3 regions of the Clostridium thermobutyricum genome follow, and region 3 is predicted to be linked to each of the others. Evidence: riboswitches for the same ligand, from Rfam matches in the RefSeq annotation. Region 3 holds a riboswitch; each other region holds the start of a gene.
What was found. Region 3 has a riboswitch for lysine ahead of HMPREF1092_RS03920 (amino acid permease). Riboswitches for the same ligand answer to the same signal wherever they lie in the genome.
Positions count from the first base shown of each region.

Region 1 (5,561 bases), 1.8 Mb from region 3:
GGCTGATGTTTATAGAGTATCTAAAAAAGATAGAGAAATTAGAATAAAAGAGCTTTCAAATAAATTTGGAATGGAGAATGCTTTAGGAGATACTATTAAAAGCTATTCTCATGGAATGAGACAAAAGGTTGTTATTATGGGAGTTTTAGTTCATAATCCAAAAGCTTGGATTTTAGATGAACCTTTAACAGGATTAGACCCTAAATCTGCTTTTATACTTAAAGGAATGATGAGAGAGCATGCAGATATGGGAAATGCAGTTCTTTTTTCAACTCATGTATTAGAAGTAGCAGAAAAAGTTTGTGATAGAGTTGGTATTATAAAAAAAGGTGAATTGATTTTTGTTGGAACTTTAGATGAGCTTAGAGAAGAATTCAAAGCTGATAGTTCACTTGAAAGAATGTTCTTGGAGATGACAGATGATGAGGAATATTAGGCTTTTATTAAGATATTCATTTAAAGGACAAAGAACAAAAGGAAAATTCCAAATGCCAACTCCAGTTAGAAGTTTAATCTTTGCAATAGTTATACTTTGTTTATCAGGTGGGGTTGCAGGCGCAGTTGCAAGTGCTTATGGAATTTTAGAAAAGTTAGGTAAACAAGAGCTTTTATTATATTTTATATTGGCATTAGGAAGTGGGATTACATTTGTAATTGGATTATTTAGTGTATTAAATAACTTCTTTTTAGCTGAAGATAATGAAATCTATATTTCACTTCCTTTTAGAGCTAGTGAGATAGTTATAAGTAAACTAATAAGAATTTTAATTTATTTATATATATATTCACTTATTATAGTTTTACCTCTTATAGCTTATGGAACAGTATCAAATTCTAATCCTATTTATTATATATTTGTTGCTTTGGCTTATATTTTTAATCCTATAATACCTATGATTATTGGATTTATAATCTCAACTATTTTAATGAGTATATCAAATCTTTCAAAACACAAAGATGTTATAAAAGTTATTTTTTCAATTTTACTTATAGTATTTATAATATTAATTAATTTACTTTTTCAAGGAAATAGAATTGGAATAAGAACAGCTAATGCAATAGTAGGAAAAGAGTCTTTATTAAAATTAATAAGTTCAATATTTATAAATAATAAATTAGAAGTAATGGCTTTATCTAATCCAGGAAGTTCAACAGGATATATAAATATGGGAATAGTATTATTAATTGTAATCATATTATTTGCATTATTATATTTTGTTTCAGAAAAATTATATTTAAAAAGCTTAAAAGGGTTTGGAGATATTAGTTCTAATAAAGAAAAAGTAAAAGTGGCAAAAGTGAAAAGTTCATCAGTACTTAAAGCTTTGGTTATTAAAGAAATTAAAATTATTTTTAGAAATCCAACTTTCTTTTTAAATTGTGTAGTCATGTTATTTTATATACCAGTATTATATATGATTATATTATTTTCAAATGGGGCTAATGATTTAAATTGGAGTTTAGGATATTTAATAATTGGAGGAACACCATTAGTTATAGGAGTTGGAATGTCAAGTGGGTCAGCAGGTAGTACTGCCTTAAGTAGAGAAGGAAATAATTTTATAGTTTCTAAATATATACCTGTAAGTTATAAAACTCAACTTTTAGCAAAAATAATTTCTGCATTTACTATAAATTCACTAATTTTAATAATTGGGATTGGTTTGCTTGCAATTGAAAAAGTTAGATTAGAAATTTTTATATTAAGTTTAATAATTCAAATACTAACTTGTTTTTTAATAACGGTTATTGGAATTTTATGTGATTATATATCACCTAAAATAATATGGCAAACTGAAAAGAATCTTTATAAAGGAAATTTTAAAAGCTTAGGAAATATAATAATTTCAGTAATATTTGGAGGAATTCTATTGGGATTTGCTCTTTTGACTAAGAGTATTTTTTTAACTTTTATAGTTAATTTCCTATTATTAGTAATAAGTATAATCATAGTTTTATTTATTTTGAATAAAAAAGTAGTAAAAACATATAATTTGTTATAATTCAAAGAAAGTCTAAATAATTTGATAAATTATCAATTATTTAGGCTTTTATTTTTTATATTAATTGAAAAAAATATTAATATAAATTAATTTTATATTAATAATAATTTATTTATGGTAAAATATTCAATAAGGGTAAATGGAAGGCATTTTAAGAGGGGGTATGATTTATGGAAGAAGAAAAATTTTTTATTGTAAATGGAGCTGTATTACCTGATGTTTTTTATAAAGTATTAGAGGTTAAAGAGCTTATTCATACAGGAAAGGTAAAAGACATTTCAGAAGGAGTAAAGGTAGTTGGAATAAGCAGAAGTACTTATTATAAATATAAAGATACTGTTTATCAAATGGCTGAAGGAGTTAATAGTAAAAAGATAACTATAGTTTTACTTTTATCACATAAATCAGGAGCATTAGCAAGAGTATTAGACTTTATTGCAACAAATAAGTTAAATATATTAACAATTAGTCAAGATATACCTATAAACATGACAGCTAATGTTACAATAACATTAGATGTTGCTAAAATAAAAGGCGATGTTAAAAAATTCTTGTATAAGATAAGTGAAATAGATGAAGTAATAAAAGTAAGAGTACTGGCAGTAGAGTAATTGTTTTATATCAAAAGATAAAGTGTAAAAAATAAAAAGAAAGAGGGAGTAGAAATGAAAAAAGAAGTATTTGAATTAAACAGAAAAAGATTAATAGAAAAATTGGATGATAATTCCTTACTAATTCTTTTTGCAGGAGAAGCACCTAAAAAAACAGCAGATGAAAAGTATGGTTTTACACCAAACAGAAACTTTTATTATTTAACAGGATTAGCAGAGGAAAAACATATTTTAGTTATTTCAAAAATTAATGGTGAAGTTACTGAAAAAATGTTTATAAAAGAAATAGATTTAGAAATGGAAAGATGGCTTGGAAAAACTATAAGACAAGAAGAAGTAGAGCCATTAAACGGAATAAAAGAAGTTGGATATTTAGGAGAGCTTAAAGGATTTTTAAATAGATTATTAGGAGAACAAGAACAATTTACTATATACCTAGATTTAGAAAGAGATTCTTTTGATAGTCTTCAAACAATAGCTGGAGAATATGCTAAAAAATTAAGAAAGAAATATCCTCATGTTAATATAAAAAATGCTTTTCCTTTATTTGCACCATTAAGACTTGTAAAAAGCCCAGAAGAAATAGAAGAAATGAGAAAAGCCATAGAAATAACAATAGCTGGTGTAGAATGTATAATGAAAAGTATAAAGCCAGGTATGAAAGAATATGAAACTGAGGCTTTCTATGAATTTGAATGTAGAAGTAGAGGAATATCAGATTATGCATTTAAAACTATAGCAGCAGCAGGTATAAATGCAACAACTCTTCATTATGTAGCTAATAATGATACTTTAAAAGATGGAGATTTAATGTTATTTGACCTTGGAGCTCAATGGAATTACTATAATGGAGATATTTCAAGAACTATCCCTATAAATGGTAAATTCACTGAAAGACAAAAAGAAGTTTATGAAGCTGTTTTAAGTGTAAATGAAAGAGTTATTGAAGCTATGAAACCAGGTGTAAATTTTATAGATTTAAATAATCAAGCAACTGAGTGGATAGCTGAAGAATGTATAAAATTAGGTCTTATAAAAGATAAGAGTGAAGTTAGAAAATATTACTTCCATAGCATAGGACATAGTTTAGGACTTGATACACATGATATAGATAATCCAAGAAGAAATACTATATTAGAACCAGGAATGGTTTATACTGTTGAACCAGGAATTTATATTCCAGAAGAAGGAATTGGAGTAAGAATAGAGGATGATATTCTTATAACAGAAACAGGAAGAGAAGTATTAACTAAAGATATGATTAAAACTGTTGAAGAAATAGAAAAATTCATGAGTAAATAATTTAATAATAAAATATGAACAAACTATTGCGAAAGAATAGGATATACTGTATACTAACTTTAAATTAAAGTTGAATATACGAAGAGGTAGAGGCGCGAATCTTAAGAGTACTATAGTTTTTATAAGCAAATTGGAACTATAGGAAAGGAAGATTCGCCGAAGGATATAAGAAATTGCTTTAATCTTATAATCCTGGGGTTATGCAGAATATGCATAAGACTGTCACAAGAAATTGTGTTGGGCTATCATTCTAGGATTTTGCATATTGTAGAAGCTTGGGTGTTATCTCAAGGTTCTTTTTACATTTTTTGTAATAAAGCCTCTGAGTAATAAAAATAAGGGGGACATTTTAATGAAAGTAAGAAAAGTAGTAGTATTTTTATTAAGCTTTATTTTAATAATGAGCTTATCAGTAACAGCATTTGCAGCAGAAGTTGACCCAGGAGTTTTAAATGCAGAGAAATTTGGAATTTGGACAATAGTTCCACCATTAGTAGCAATAGTTTTAGCCTTTATAACAAAGAATGTAATAATATCATTATTTATAGGAGCATTAGCAGGGTGTTTTATGCTTCAAATTTGTGGAATGAATGTTTTTGAAGGATTTGTACAGGCTTTTTTAGACCTTATACAAAGGATTTTAAATTCACTAGCAGATCCTTGGAATGCAGGAATTATACTTCAAGTTTTAGCAATTGGAGGTGTTATAAGTCTTGTAGGTAAAATGGGGGGAGCAAGAGCTATTGCAGAAGCACTTGCGAAAAGAGCAAAAACGCCGAGAAGTGCACAACTTGTAACTTGGTTTTTAGGATTACTTGTATTTTTTGATGATTATGCAAATTCATTAATTGTTGGACCTATAATGAGACCAGTTGCTGATAAACTTAAAATATCAAGAGAAAGACTAGCTTTTATTATAGACGCTACAGCAGCACCAATTGCTGGTCTTGCAATAATTTCAACATGGATAGGATTAGAAGTGGGTCTTATAAAAGATTCTTTTACTCAAATAGGAATGAGTGTAGATGCTTTTGGAGTATTTTTAGAAACAATACCTTTTAGATTTTATAATATATTAATACTTGCATTTGTAGTTATAACAACAATAATGCTTAGAGACTTTGGGCCTATGAGAAAAGCAGAATCGAATGCAAGAAAAGGGATAAATGAAGTTGTAGAAGCAGAAAATGAAGAAGAAATGATGGTTAAAGAAGGTGTTAAATTAAGTATATGGAATGCAATAATTCCAATAGGAACACTTATATTATCAGCTTTAGCGAGTTTTTATTATAGTGGATATTCATCAATAATGTTAGGAGAAAATACTGCATTAATTGAATTATTAAACAATTCACCATTTTCATTTTCATCAATTCAACAAGCTTTTTCAGCAGCAGATGCATCAACAGCTCTTTTTCAATCAGCTATACTAGCATCAATAGTTGCAATAGGAATGGCAGTATGGAAGAAAATTTTTACAGTAACAGAAGCAGTTGATGCTTGGATAGATGGAATGAAAGGGCTTTTAATAACAGGAGTAATACTTTTACTTGCTTGGTCATTAAGCTCTGTTATAAAAGATTTAGGAACAGCTAAATATTTAGTAACACTTTTATCAGATACTATTCCAGCTTTTCTTCTTCCA
Region 1 covers NZ_KB850956.1:2,660,580-2,666,140, reverse strand. The annotation lists gene HMPREF1092_RS12510 (ABC transporter ATP-binding protein) at 1-436, shown strand, start outside; gene HMPREF1092_RS12505 (putative ABC transporter permease subunit) at 420-2,003, shown strand; gene HMPREF1092_RS12500 (ACT domain-containing protein) at 2,174-2,614, shown strand; gene HMPREF1092_RS12495 (aminopeptidase P family protein) at 2,669-3,916, shown strand; lysine riboswitch at 3,996-4,169, shown strand; gene HMPREF1092_RS12490 (Na+/H+ antiporter NhaC family protein) at 4,269-5,561, shown strand, end outside.
Region 1: it holds a riboswitch for lysine, as region 3 does, so the genes downstream of both, HMPREF1092_RS12490 (Na+/H+ antiporter NhaC family protein) here and HMPREF1092_RS03920 (amino acid permease) in region 3, are expected to answer to the same signal.

Region 2 (5,561 bases), 550 kb from region 3:
TACCAAGTTCTTGAGAATAGAATACCACAATATCGCCCTCTTTTAAATTCTGAGGTTCATAAACTCTTGTTACAAATAATCTATCTCCTACATTTAAAGTAGGTTCCATAGATCCACTTGGAATTTTAACCTTAAATATAAGAAATTTATTAATTAAAAATGCAATAGCAACAGCTATTAATATTGGTAGTATCCAATCAAAAAATATATTATTTTTTTTTAATTTTTTATCATTTTTATTTCTAATACTTCTTTTCATATGCGTATTAGGAGTTTCTATCTCTTGTCTATTTGTTAAATTCTCTTCACTCATTCGTCCACCCACATTCCTTCCACGGAGTTTTCTATAATTTTTCTCCTATTTTCAGTTTCAGCTTTATCTAAATAATATCTACCATTTATCTTAGCTAAAACATCCCCTTCTTTTATGTTATCAAAAACGAATTTGCTATTAACTTCTATAAATTTACCATATTTATTCTCTAAAATAAAAGTATCTTTTTCTTTTCTATCCATTATATATAAATCTCTGTTCTTCTCTATCATCATCACCTAACTTTTCTTGAACATATATTCTTTATTAGTATATCATAAAAATCACATAAAATTCTTGCAAAGTTATGTAAATTAATTATATCTTAATAGAAAAATCAATCTATATTACTATGTAATATTATTATTTATGACTTTTAATTAATTTTATATAAAATTTTCTATATTTTTTTATTGAATATATTTTTCATTGTCCATATTAATTATAATACCCATATTTTCATTTATAAAAACATATAATTTAAATCAATATAAAAAAATAGCATTTAGATCATTCTAAATGCTCATAATATTATATATTAATTTACTTTTCCAAAAGAATCAAATGGATAAAATCTAAAAATAGCTTTTCCTTTTATTTTTTCTTCTTCTATATATGGATTATTCCAATATCTGCTATCTTTTGAATCATTTCTATTGTCTCCTAAAAAGAAATAATTATTTTCTGGGACAATATATTCTGCATAAGTATCTTCTGGATATTTAACATATTCCTCTTCTAATTTTTCTCCATTTACATATACAGCTTGTCCATCTATTTTTATTTTATCTCCTGGAAGTCCTATAACTCTTTTTATGTAAAGAGAATCTTCTTCTATAAAATTAAAAACTAATATATCTCCATGCTTTATATTATCATAATTATGAATTCTAGTTGCCACTAATCTATCACCAATATTTATAGTAGGCATCATTGATCCACTCGGTATAAAAACCGTAAAAATTAAAAATTTATTTATTAATAGTGAAATTACATAAGCTATAGCAATTAAAAATACCCATTCTCTCAAAACCTTTTTCCACATAAAAAATCACCTAATCCTTTCTATAATCATTTTACCAATTTTATCCATTTTTGTCTATGAAAGGATTAGGTTAATATTTTTTAATATCTATAATATTTCATTTCTTAATATATCAGCATATGTCTCTCTTTTACAAATAACTTTTTCTTTACCGCCTTTAACCATAACAACAGCTGGTTTTGGTATTTTATTATAATTATTAGACATTGAATATCCATATGCTCCTGTTGACATTATTGCTAATAAATCTCCACTTAAAACTGATGGTATTTTTATTCCTTGAAGAAGTATATCTCCTGATTCACAACATTTTCCTGATATTGTTACTGTTTCTCTTGAATCATGAATAACTCTATTTACAACTACACATTCATAATTTGCATGATATAGTGCAGGTCTTATATTATCTGTCATTCCACCATCTACTGAAACATATTTTCTTATATCAGGAATATCTTTTATTGATCCAACTGTATATAATGTTATTCCTGCATTACCAACAATTGATCTCCCAGGTTCTATTACTAATTTAGGCATTTCTAATTCTATTTCTTTACATACATTATCAGCTTTATTTAATATAGCTTGACAATATTCCTTTGTTTCTCTAGGACTATCACCTTTACTATAGTATATTCCAAAACCTCCACCTAAATCTAATTCTTTTATTAAATATCCAGTTTCATCTTTAACTCTTTTTATTAGTTTTAGCATTATTTCTGTTGCATCTTCATATGGCTCAATTTCAAAAATCTGAGAACCAATATGACAATGAAGTCCTAAAAGATTTACATTTTCTAAATTTATAGCTTTCTTTATTGCATTTATTATATTGTCTCCTATAGGTGCAAAACCAAATTTAGAATCTATTTGTCCTGTTTTTATATATTCATGAGTATGAGCTTCTATCCCTGGTGTAATTCTTAAATAAATATTTTGTATTTTTCCTTTTTCTTTTGCTATATGATTTAAATGTTCAATTTCAAAAAAGTTATCTACTACAAAAGTTCCAACTCCTAGTTCAACTCCTAGTTCAATTTCATCTAAAGTTTTATTATTTCCATGAAATAATACTCTTTCTAATGGAAAATTTGCTTTATAAGCTGTATATAATTCTCCTCCTGAAACTACATCAAGATATAAACCTTCTTTTTCTACTATTTTACACATAGCTAAAGTTAAAAATGCTTTTCCAGCATAAGCAACTTTATTACCTTTATCTTCACATTTAAAATTTCTATAATATTCTCTACAATTTTCTTCTAATAATTGCTCATCCATTACATATAAAGGTGTTCCATATTTATCTGCTAGTTTACTTAATTTTATTCCCCCAACACTTAATACATTTTCTTCTACAATCATGCTGCCAAATAATTTCATCTTTTCATTCCTCCACTATTTTAAGTAAAACAAAACGCCACAGAATTTCTGTGACGGGTAATAGCGTGTAATTGATTTATATCTTCGTATAGCTTAAAAGGATAGACTTATCCCTAAAAAAACTAAACTCAGTTGTAGCACTCCACGTTATGTGACAGTTATATGCATATTATACATATACCCAGAAAGCCTTCTTGCGGTCAGCTAACTTCGGCCATTGCACCTTTCTTTATTAATCATAGCTTGCAGCTCCTAATAAATACTCTTTACACTGGCGCCTCTACCCTGTATTTTGTCTTTTTCCATTTTATTCTAACTTTTTTTATAAATATAATATCATATTTAAAAAAAAATACAATATTTTTTATTACTTTTTTCTGAAATAAATTTTTACAATTTATTACTTATATCAAATTCTTAACTATCTTACTTATTTTCTTATCCTTTTGATTATATTTATATAATAATCTCATCTATTTTATAATATTTCAATAGGAATTTTTTGTTACTAATTTGATAAAAAAATAAAACCTTTAAATAAAGGTTTTATTTTAACAGTTTTATTTTTGTCCCTTTCTTTCCCTATATATGTCCATTAATTCACTCATTCTATCTGCCCCTGATGGAGGTGTATATGTTATAGCATTTGCTCCTGCTTCTATTGTCTCTTTTATACTCTCTTCAGTAGGGCCTCCAGTTGCTATTATAGGAAATGTAGGATGTGATTCTCTTATTTTTTTTACAATTTTAATTGTATCCTTTCCTCCAGATACATTTAAAATTGTTGCACCACTTTCTATTCTTTCTTCTATATTTTCTTCTTCTGAACATACTGTTACTATTACTGGTATATCTATAGTTTCCTTTATATTTTTAACAATTTCATTAGATGTAGGTGCATTTACTACAACTCCTATAGCTCCTTTAAATTCAGCATCTAATGCAAGATTAATAACTCTTATCCCTTGAGTTATTCCTCCCCCAACTCCGCAAAAAACCGGAACATCAGCAGCAGTTACTATTGCCTCTGTTATTTTTGGCTGAGGAGTAAAAGGATATACTGCCATAATAGCATCCGCATTTGTATTTTTTATCATTGCAACATCTGTAGAAAATAGTATACTTTTTATCCTCTTTCCAAATATTCTTATCCCAGAACAATTTCTTATTACATCTGGAACCTTTACTATATGACTTCTTAATACTCCCATTACTTCTGGAACATATTTAATACCATTACTCATATTTAATCCTCCCCAAAAACTTCTTACTATTCTTAATTATATATTTTTTTAAAATTTTTGAAAATATTTTCTAGCATTTTTTCTATTTTTTAGTAGAAAAGTTTATATTCATTATAATATAATAAAATTGAGTTTTAAGTTTATTAATTTAGGTATAAATTATAAATTTAATTTTGAGAGGTGAAAATTTTGCTAAAGAAAAAGAACTTTTTTAGACCTTATAAAATTCTTTTGGTTATGTATCTATTTTTTTTAATAGCTGCTTTATTAATTAGTTCTCCTTCTGAAATTTTAAATGGTTTAAAGAAAATTTTACTTGCTCCTGATATTTTAATAACAGATTATATTGCTGTTGGTGGAATATCAAGCGCTCTTTTTAATGCGGGTATTACTAGTATCATAAGTATTTTAATGCTTATACGTTTAGAAATTAAACCAAATGGTTCAACTATAATGGCATTATTTTTAATGACCGGTTTTGCTTTTTTTGGTAAAAATCTTTTGAATATTTGGCCAATCATGTTTGGCGTTTATCTTTTTTCTAAATATCAAAAACAACCACTTCTAAACTATAGTCTTGTTATGTTATTATCTACTGCTTTAGCACCTACTGTTAGTCAACTTAGTTTTACTTATGACAATATTCCACTTGGAATGATTTTAGGTGCCATAATTGGTGTAATAACAGGTTTTATTTTAACTCCAATAGCTAGCCACTGTATTTTAGCTCATTCTGGATACAATCTATATAATATTGGTTTTGCAGGTGGATTAATTGCAACATTACTAATGTCTATCTTACGTTCTTTTGGAATTGACTTTGATTCTAGACTTCTTTGGCATACTGGAAGCAATAAATTCTTGCTCTTTTTTATGATGTTTATTTCAATTTATTTAATAAGTGTTGGAATTTATTTTGGCAAAGATAATATAAAAAAACTTAATAATTTGTCCAATCAGTCTGGTAAACTTGTTTCTGATTTTTATTTATTATATGGAGATACTACATATATAAATATGGGAATACTAGGCTTGTTCTCAACATTATTTTTATTACTTATAGGTGGAGATTTAAATGGACCAACTCTTGGCGGAATCTTTAATATTATTGGATTTGGATGTTTTGGTAAGCATTTAAAAAATATAACTCCCATATTAATAGGAGCTACTTTAGCAGCTCTTATAAATATAAACCCTTTAACAAGCCCAAGTATAATACTTGCTATTTTATTTAGCACATGTTTAGCTCCTATAGCTGGTAAATTTGGATTTTGGGTAGGAATACTTGCAGGATTCTTACATGTTTGTTTAGGAGTTAATGTTGGATATTTACATGGTGGACTAAACCTTTATAATAATGGTTTTGCAGGTGGACTCGTAGCAATGATATTAGTCCCATTAATAACTACATTCAAAAGAGAGGTTAGACAAGATGAATTTTAAAACGGAAAAAAATCTAAAAATCGTAAATGAAATAATGGCATATTGCTATCATTTTAATACTAATAATATTAGTGTTAATATAAAAACTTTAGAAGATATATCTTATATAGAAATAAAAGCTATAATTGAAAAT
Region 2 covers NZ_KB850956.1:323,416-328,976, reverse strand. The annotation lists gene lepB (signal peptidase I) at 1-313, opposite strand, end outside; gene HMPREF1092_RS01455 (DUF3006 domain-containing protein) at 310-516, opposite strand; gene lepB (signal peptidase I) at 852-1,358, opposite strand; gene lysA (diaminopimelate decarboxylase) at 1,446-2,741, opposite strand; lysine riboswitch at 2,869-3,032, opposite strand; gene HMPREF1092_RS01440 (beta/alpha barrel domain-containing protein) at 3,302-3,985, opposite strand; gene HMPREF1092_RS01435 (DUF1576 domain-containing protein) at 4,223-5,428, shown strand; gene HMPREF1092_RS01430 (hypothetical protein) at 5,418-5,561, shown strand, end outside.
Region 2: it holds a riboswitch for lysine, as region 3 does, so the genes downstream of both, lysA (diaminopimelate decarboxylase) here and HMPREF1092_RS03920 (amino acid permease) in region 3, are expected to answer to the same signal.

Region 3 (5,561 bases):
ATAGGTAAAATATCTGGAACTATAGGTGAAATATTACACATAAAGCCTATTGTATCTTCAGATGATGACGGTGAATTATATACATACACAAAAACTAGAGGAAGAAAAAAAGCCATTTCAAAGATGAAAAACATTTTATTTGAATATTTAGAAAAAAGTAAATGTAGAGTTTGGGTTTTGAGTGGAGCTGCTGATGAAGAAGCAAAAGAATTTTTTGAAAATGTAAAAGGACATGAAAATATAATAGATATATCATTAGAGCAAATTGGAGCTGCAATGGGTATTCATACTGGGCCAGGAGCTTTAGGGTTATGTATATTAGAAGAGAATGTATAAAACATTCTCTTCTTATTTTAATAAATTTATAATTATATTGCTAAAAAAGTTAAAAATAGTATAATATAATTGGTATAAATTAAATGAGGTGATATTTTGGAGGTACTTATTTTATATTTTTCAATTTATAGTATTATAGGTTGGATATGCGAATGTATTTATTGTGCTGCTATAGATAGAGTATGGGTAAATAGAGGATTTCTGAATGGACCAGTTTGTCCTGTTTATGGAGTTGGTTCATTAAGTGTTATATTTCTTTTAAGTAGATTTAAAGATAATATTTTCTTACTTTTTATAATAGCTGTTATTATAACTACTATAGTTGAATATATTACAGCTGTAGTATTAGAAAAGCTATTTAATTTAAAATGGTGGGATTATTCTAATTATAAATTTAATTATAAAGGAAGAATATGTTTACTAAATTCAACTTTATTTGGAATTGGATCTGTAATATTGGTGAAATTTATACAACCAATTGTAGCCGTACTTGTAAATGGAATAAACAAAGAATATGGATTAGTTATAAGTGTAATATGCTTAATAGCATTTTTAGTTGATTTTGTAGTAACTATACTTTCTTTAATAAATATGAAGAATGTAATGGAAAGAATGTGTGCCATAAAAGAAGAATTTAAATTATTAGAAGTTACAATAGAGAAGTTTAATTCTAGTGATTTAAAAATAAATTTTAATAAGATGAAAGATAGGGCAGATTTAAATGAAGTTAAAACTAAATTTGAAGAATTTTCTAGTATACTAAAAGAGTTAAAGGAAAATTCAGCTGTACAAAAAAGATTGCTTAGAGCCTTCCCAAATGTAAAATCTTTAAAATATGGAAAGCAATTTAAAGATTTAAAACTTAATTTATTTGAGTATTGGAATAAGAAAAAGAGATAAGCTTGTTATAATATAAGTAAAAATGTATAATGGGTAATGAAATTTAAAAATATGGAGTGAACTATATGAGATTAAGAAAAAAACCGTGGGCTAGACCTGAGCTTGAAGCATGCCATTTTTTTGTTGTAGATCCAAATTCAAAAAAGGGAACTTGGAAAAATGACTTTAAAAATTCAAATAATCCAATATACTTAGAACTAGGATGCGGAAAAGGTACTTTTGTAGCTACTCATGCATCTTCAAATACTAATATAAATTATATTGCTATAGATATAAAAGATGAAGTTTTAGTATTAGCTAAAAGAAATATAGAAAAAGCATTTGAAGAAAAAGATATAAAAGATATAGATAATGTTAGACTTATGGCAAAAGAAATTGCATTAATAAATGAAATGTTAGATAAAAATGATATAGTAGATAGAATATATATAAATTTCTGTAATCCATGGCCAAAAGAAAAACATAAAAAAAGAAGACTTACTCATCCAAGACAACTTAATCAATATAAAGAGTTTTTAAATAGTGAAGGTGAAATTTGGTTTAAAACAGATGATGATGAACTTTTTGAAGAATCATTAGAATATTTTGAAGAATCAGGCTTTAAAATTGATTATATAACTAGAGATTTACATAATAGTGGATTTGAATATAATGTAATCACAGAGCATGAAGCTATGTTCACTAAAGAAGGAATAAAAACTAAATTTTTAATTGCAAAAATAAAATAATATATTATTTAGTAGCTAGTTTTTACTAGCTACTTTTTTTATAAAATTATCAAAATTCAAGTTATATTTTTAAATAGGAGATTAATAAAGGGACTTATTTGTAAATATTTAGTCGGAAATATTTTAGAGGTTTTTTATAAGTAGTATTATTAATATAAAGATTTATATGTATATGGAGGGCATTAAATTGCAATTGATAAAATTACTAATAGAAAATTTCCCATTTGGAATGTGGATTGAAGATAAAGAGAAAAAAATAAGTACTGTAAATTTAAAATTTTTAGAGTTATTTAATTGTGAAAAAGAAAAGATATTGGGGAAAACATTCTATAACTTATTAGAAGAAAAAAAATATAAAAAAGAAGAATTTAAAATAAATGATTATTTAGAAATTAGAATATATAATAAGAAAAATATTTTGAATTGTAAAAAGATAGAGGTATTAGATAGAGATAAAAATATAATTGGTAAAGTTGGGATAGTAGATTGTGAAAAAAATTGTTATTTGAAAAATGTAATTAACGCAATTCCATATATAATTTCGTATAAAGATATAAATGGCAATTTAACAGGATGTAATAAAGCATTTGAAAAATTTGTTGGTCGTGATGAATTAAATCTTTTAGGAGAAAAGTATAAAGAAAATTGTTTAGAAAAAGAATTGGTATTAGAAATAGCAAATAAAGATGGTAATAATTTAAAGAAAAAGAATAAAAGACTTTATGAAATTCAATATGAAAATAATAAAGTTATGAAAGTAGAAAAATTCCCTTTAAAAGATTCAGAAGGGAAAATTATAGGAGTAGTTGGTTTATCTGAAGATATAAGTGAAGATAAAAAGTTTCAAAATAAAATAATAGAAGAATCATATAAAGATAAAACAACAGGATTATATAATAGAAATTATTTTGAAAAAATAGCTGTAGAAATAGATAAAAATTTTAATGGTAAATTGATTTTAATTATGGGAGATAGTGATGCATTAAAATTAGTTAATGACTCTTTAGGACATTTAGAGGGAGATAGGTATTTAAGAGATTTAAGTAGAATAATTTTAGAAGTAGTAAATAAGCGTGGAGATGTTATAAGATGGGGTGGAGATGAATTTATAATATTAATTCCAAATGCAAATATAGAAGATGCTAAAGAAGTTACAGAAAGAATAAATTATTTATGTAGAAATAATGATAGTAGTCCAATTCCTATAAGCTTATCAATGGGATATTCATATAGACAAGAAAATAATAAAACTTTAGATAAAATGATAGAAGAAGCAGAAAATGAGGTATATAAAGAAAAGCTGATAAAAAGTGAAAAAACTAAAAAAAGGCTTTTTGAATATATACAAAAATCTTTGATGGAAAAATGCTGTGAATCAGAGGAAGTTAGAAAAAGAAAGCATATATTAATACAAAAAATTTGTGAAGAATTGAATCTAACTAAAAAAGAAATAGAAGATATACAGTTAGCTTCTGATTTATGTTCTATTGGAATGATAGCAATTCCTGATAATATAGCTAAAAAGAATATTGATGAATTAACTGATAAAGAGATTGAAATATTAAAAACTCATCCAGATAAAGGATATAGAATAGTAAAATCTTATCCTGAAATAGCTAAAGTAAGTAAGATTATCCTTACTCATCATGAAGATTATAATGGAAAAGGCTATCCTTTAGGATTAGCAGGAGAAGATATACCTTTAGGAGCTAGAATAATAAGAATAATAGAAGATTACAATTATTATTTAAAATTTGATAATAAAATTACTAAAAAAGACATAGAAATCAAAATAAAATCTCAATCTTACGAAAAATATGACCCAAAATTGGTAAAAGTCTTTTTAAAAGTGATAAGTGAAATGTAAATATAATGTAAAAAATACAATTTTAATATTGAAAAAAATTAAATATGAAACAATAATAATATAGTAAAGTAAAAGAAACATTAGTTCAGGTAGAGGCGCGAAATTCAAGAGTATTTATAATTGTAAAAGCAGATTAGGTTATAAAAAAAGGGGATTTTGCCGAAGTATTGTAATGATTGCTTTAAATTACAATACTGGTTATATACATAATATGTATATAATTGTCACAACATAGTTGTGGGGTGCTATCATTCTAAGGCAAAAGATGATGTACTAAGTACGTGGATTTGTGTGCCCTGAGTGATATATATTTTCCTCAGGGCTTAATTTTTTTGCTTTAGTAGGAAACTAAGGAGGAATGTATGTGGAAAGTAACACAGAGTTAAAAAGAGGTCTTAAAGAGAGACACATAAGTATGATTGCTATGGGTGGAGCCATTGGAACTGGAATATTCTTAGCAATGGGAGATAGTATACATACAGCAGGGGCAGGTGGAGCTTTAGTTGCCTATGGTGCAATTGGAGTAATGGTTTATTTTTTGATAACTAGCCTTGGAGAAATGGCGACTTTTATGCCTATATCTGGCTCGTTTGGAGTATATGCTTCCGAATTTGTAGATCCAGCTTTTGGTTTTGCAATGGGATGGAATTATTGGTACAACTGGGCAATCACTATAGCTACAGAAATGGTCGCAGGAGCGTTGGTTATGAGATTTTGGTTTCCGCATGTTCCCGCAATAGTTTGGAGTTCTTTATTTTTAACTATAGTAGTAGTATTAAATTTATTGTCAGCAAAAGCTTATGGAGAAGCAGAATTTTGGTTTGCTAGTATAAAAGTAGTTACAGTTATTATATTTTTAATAGTTGGAGCTTTAATTATATTTGGAATCATGAATGGACAATACATAGGGTTTAAAAACTTCTTCGCAGATGGAGGACCATTTGTAGGAGGAGGAAAAGCTATAATAAGTATATTCCTAATAGCAGGTTTTTCTTTCCAAGGAACAGAGCTTATAGGAATAACAGCTGGAGAATCAGAAAATCCAGAAAAAACTATACCAAAAGCAGTTCACACAATATTTTGGAGAATATTAATATTTTATATGGGAACTATTCTTGTTATAGGATGCATATTAACCGCTAAACAAGCAGGTGTAGAAACAAGTCCATTTACTATGGTTTTTGAAAGAGCAGGAATTGCAGGGGCAGCTTCCGTAATGAATGCAGTAATTTTAACTTCAGTTTTATCAGCTGGAAATTCAGGAATGTATGCTTCTAGTAGAATGTTACATTCAATGGCTCACGAAGGAATGGCTCCAAAAATATTTGGTAAAACAAATAAAAGAGGTGTTCCAGTTAATGCAGTGTTACTTACAACAGTTGTTGCATCAGCATGTTTCTTAACAGGTTTATATTCAGAAAATCAAGTTTATATTTGGTTAGTTGCTGCATCAGGTTTAGCAGGATTTATAGCATGGCTTGGAATAGCAGTATGCCATTATAGATTTAGAGGTGCATATATAGCACAAGGAAGAGATTTAAAAGATCTTCCTTATAGAGCTAAATTATATCCATTTGGACCAATAATTGCATTTGTACTTTGTGCAATAGTTATTATTGGGCAAGGTGCAAGTTATGTTACATCAGGAGGAATCCAATGGATGGGATTCATTTCATCTTATTTAGGAATTCCACTATTTTTAATAATACTAATTGGATATAAGATAAAAA
Region 3 covers NZ_KB850956.1:877,089-882,649, forward strand. The annotation lists gene HMPREF1092_RS03900 (DegV family protein) at 1-336, shown strand, start outside; gene HMPREF1092_RS03905 (putative ABC transporter permease) at 433-1,236, shown strand; gene trmB (tRNA (guanosine(46)-N7)-methyltransferase TrmB) at 1,302-1,964, shown strand; gene HMPREF1092_RS03915 (diguanylate cyclase domain-containing protein) at 2,152-3,831, shown strand; lysine riboswitch at 3,914-4,087, shown strand; gene HMPREF1092_RS03920 (amino acid permease) at 4,190-5,561, shown strand, end outside.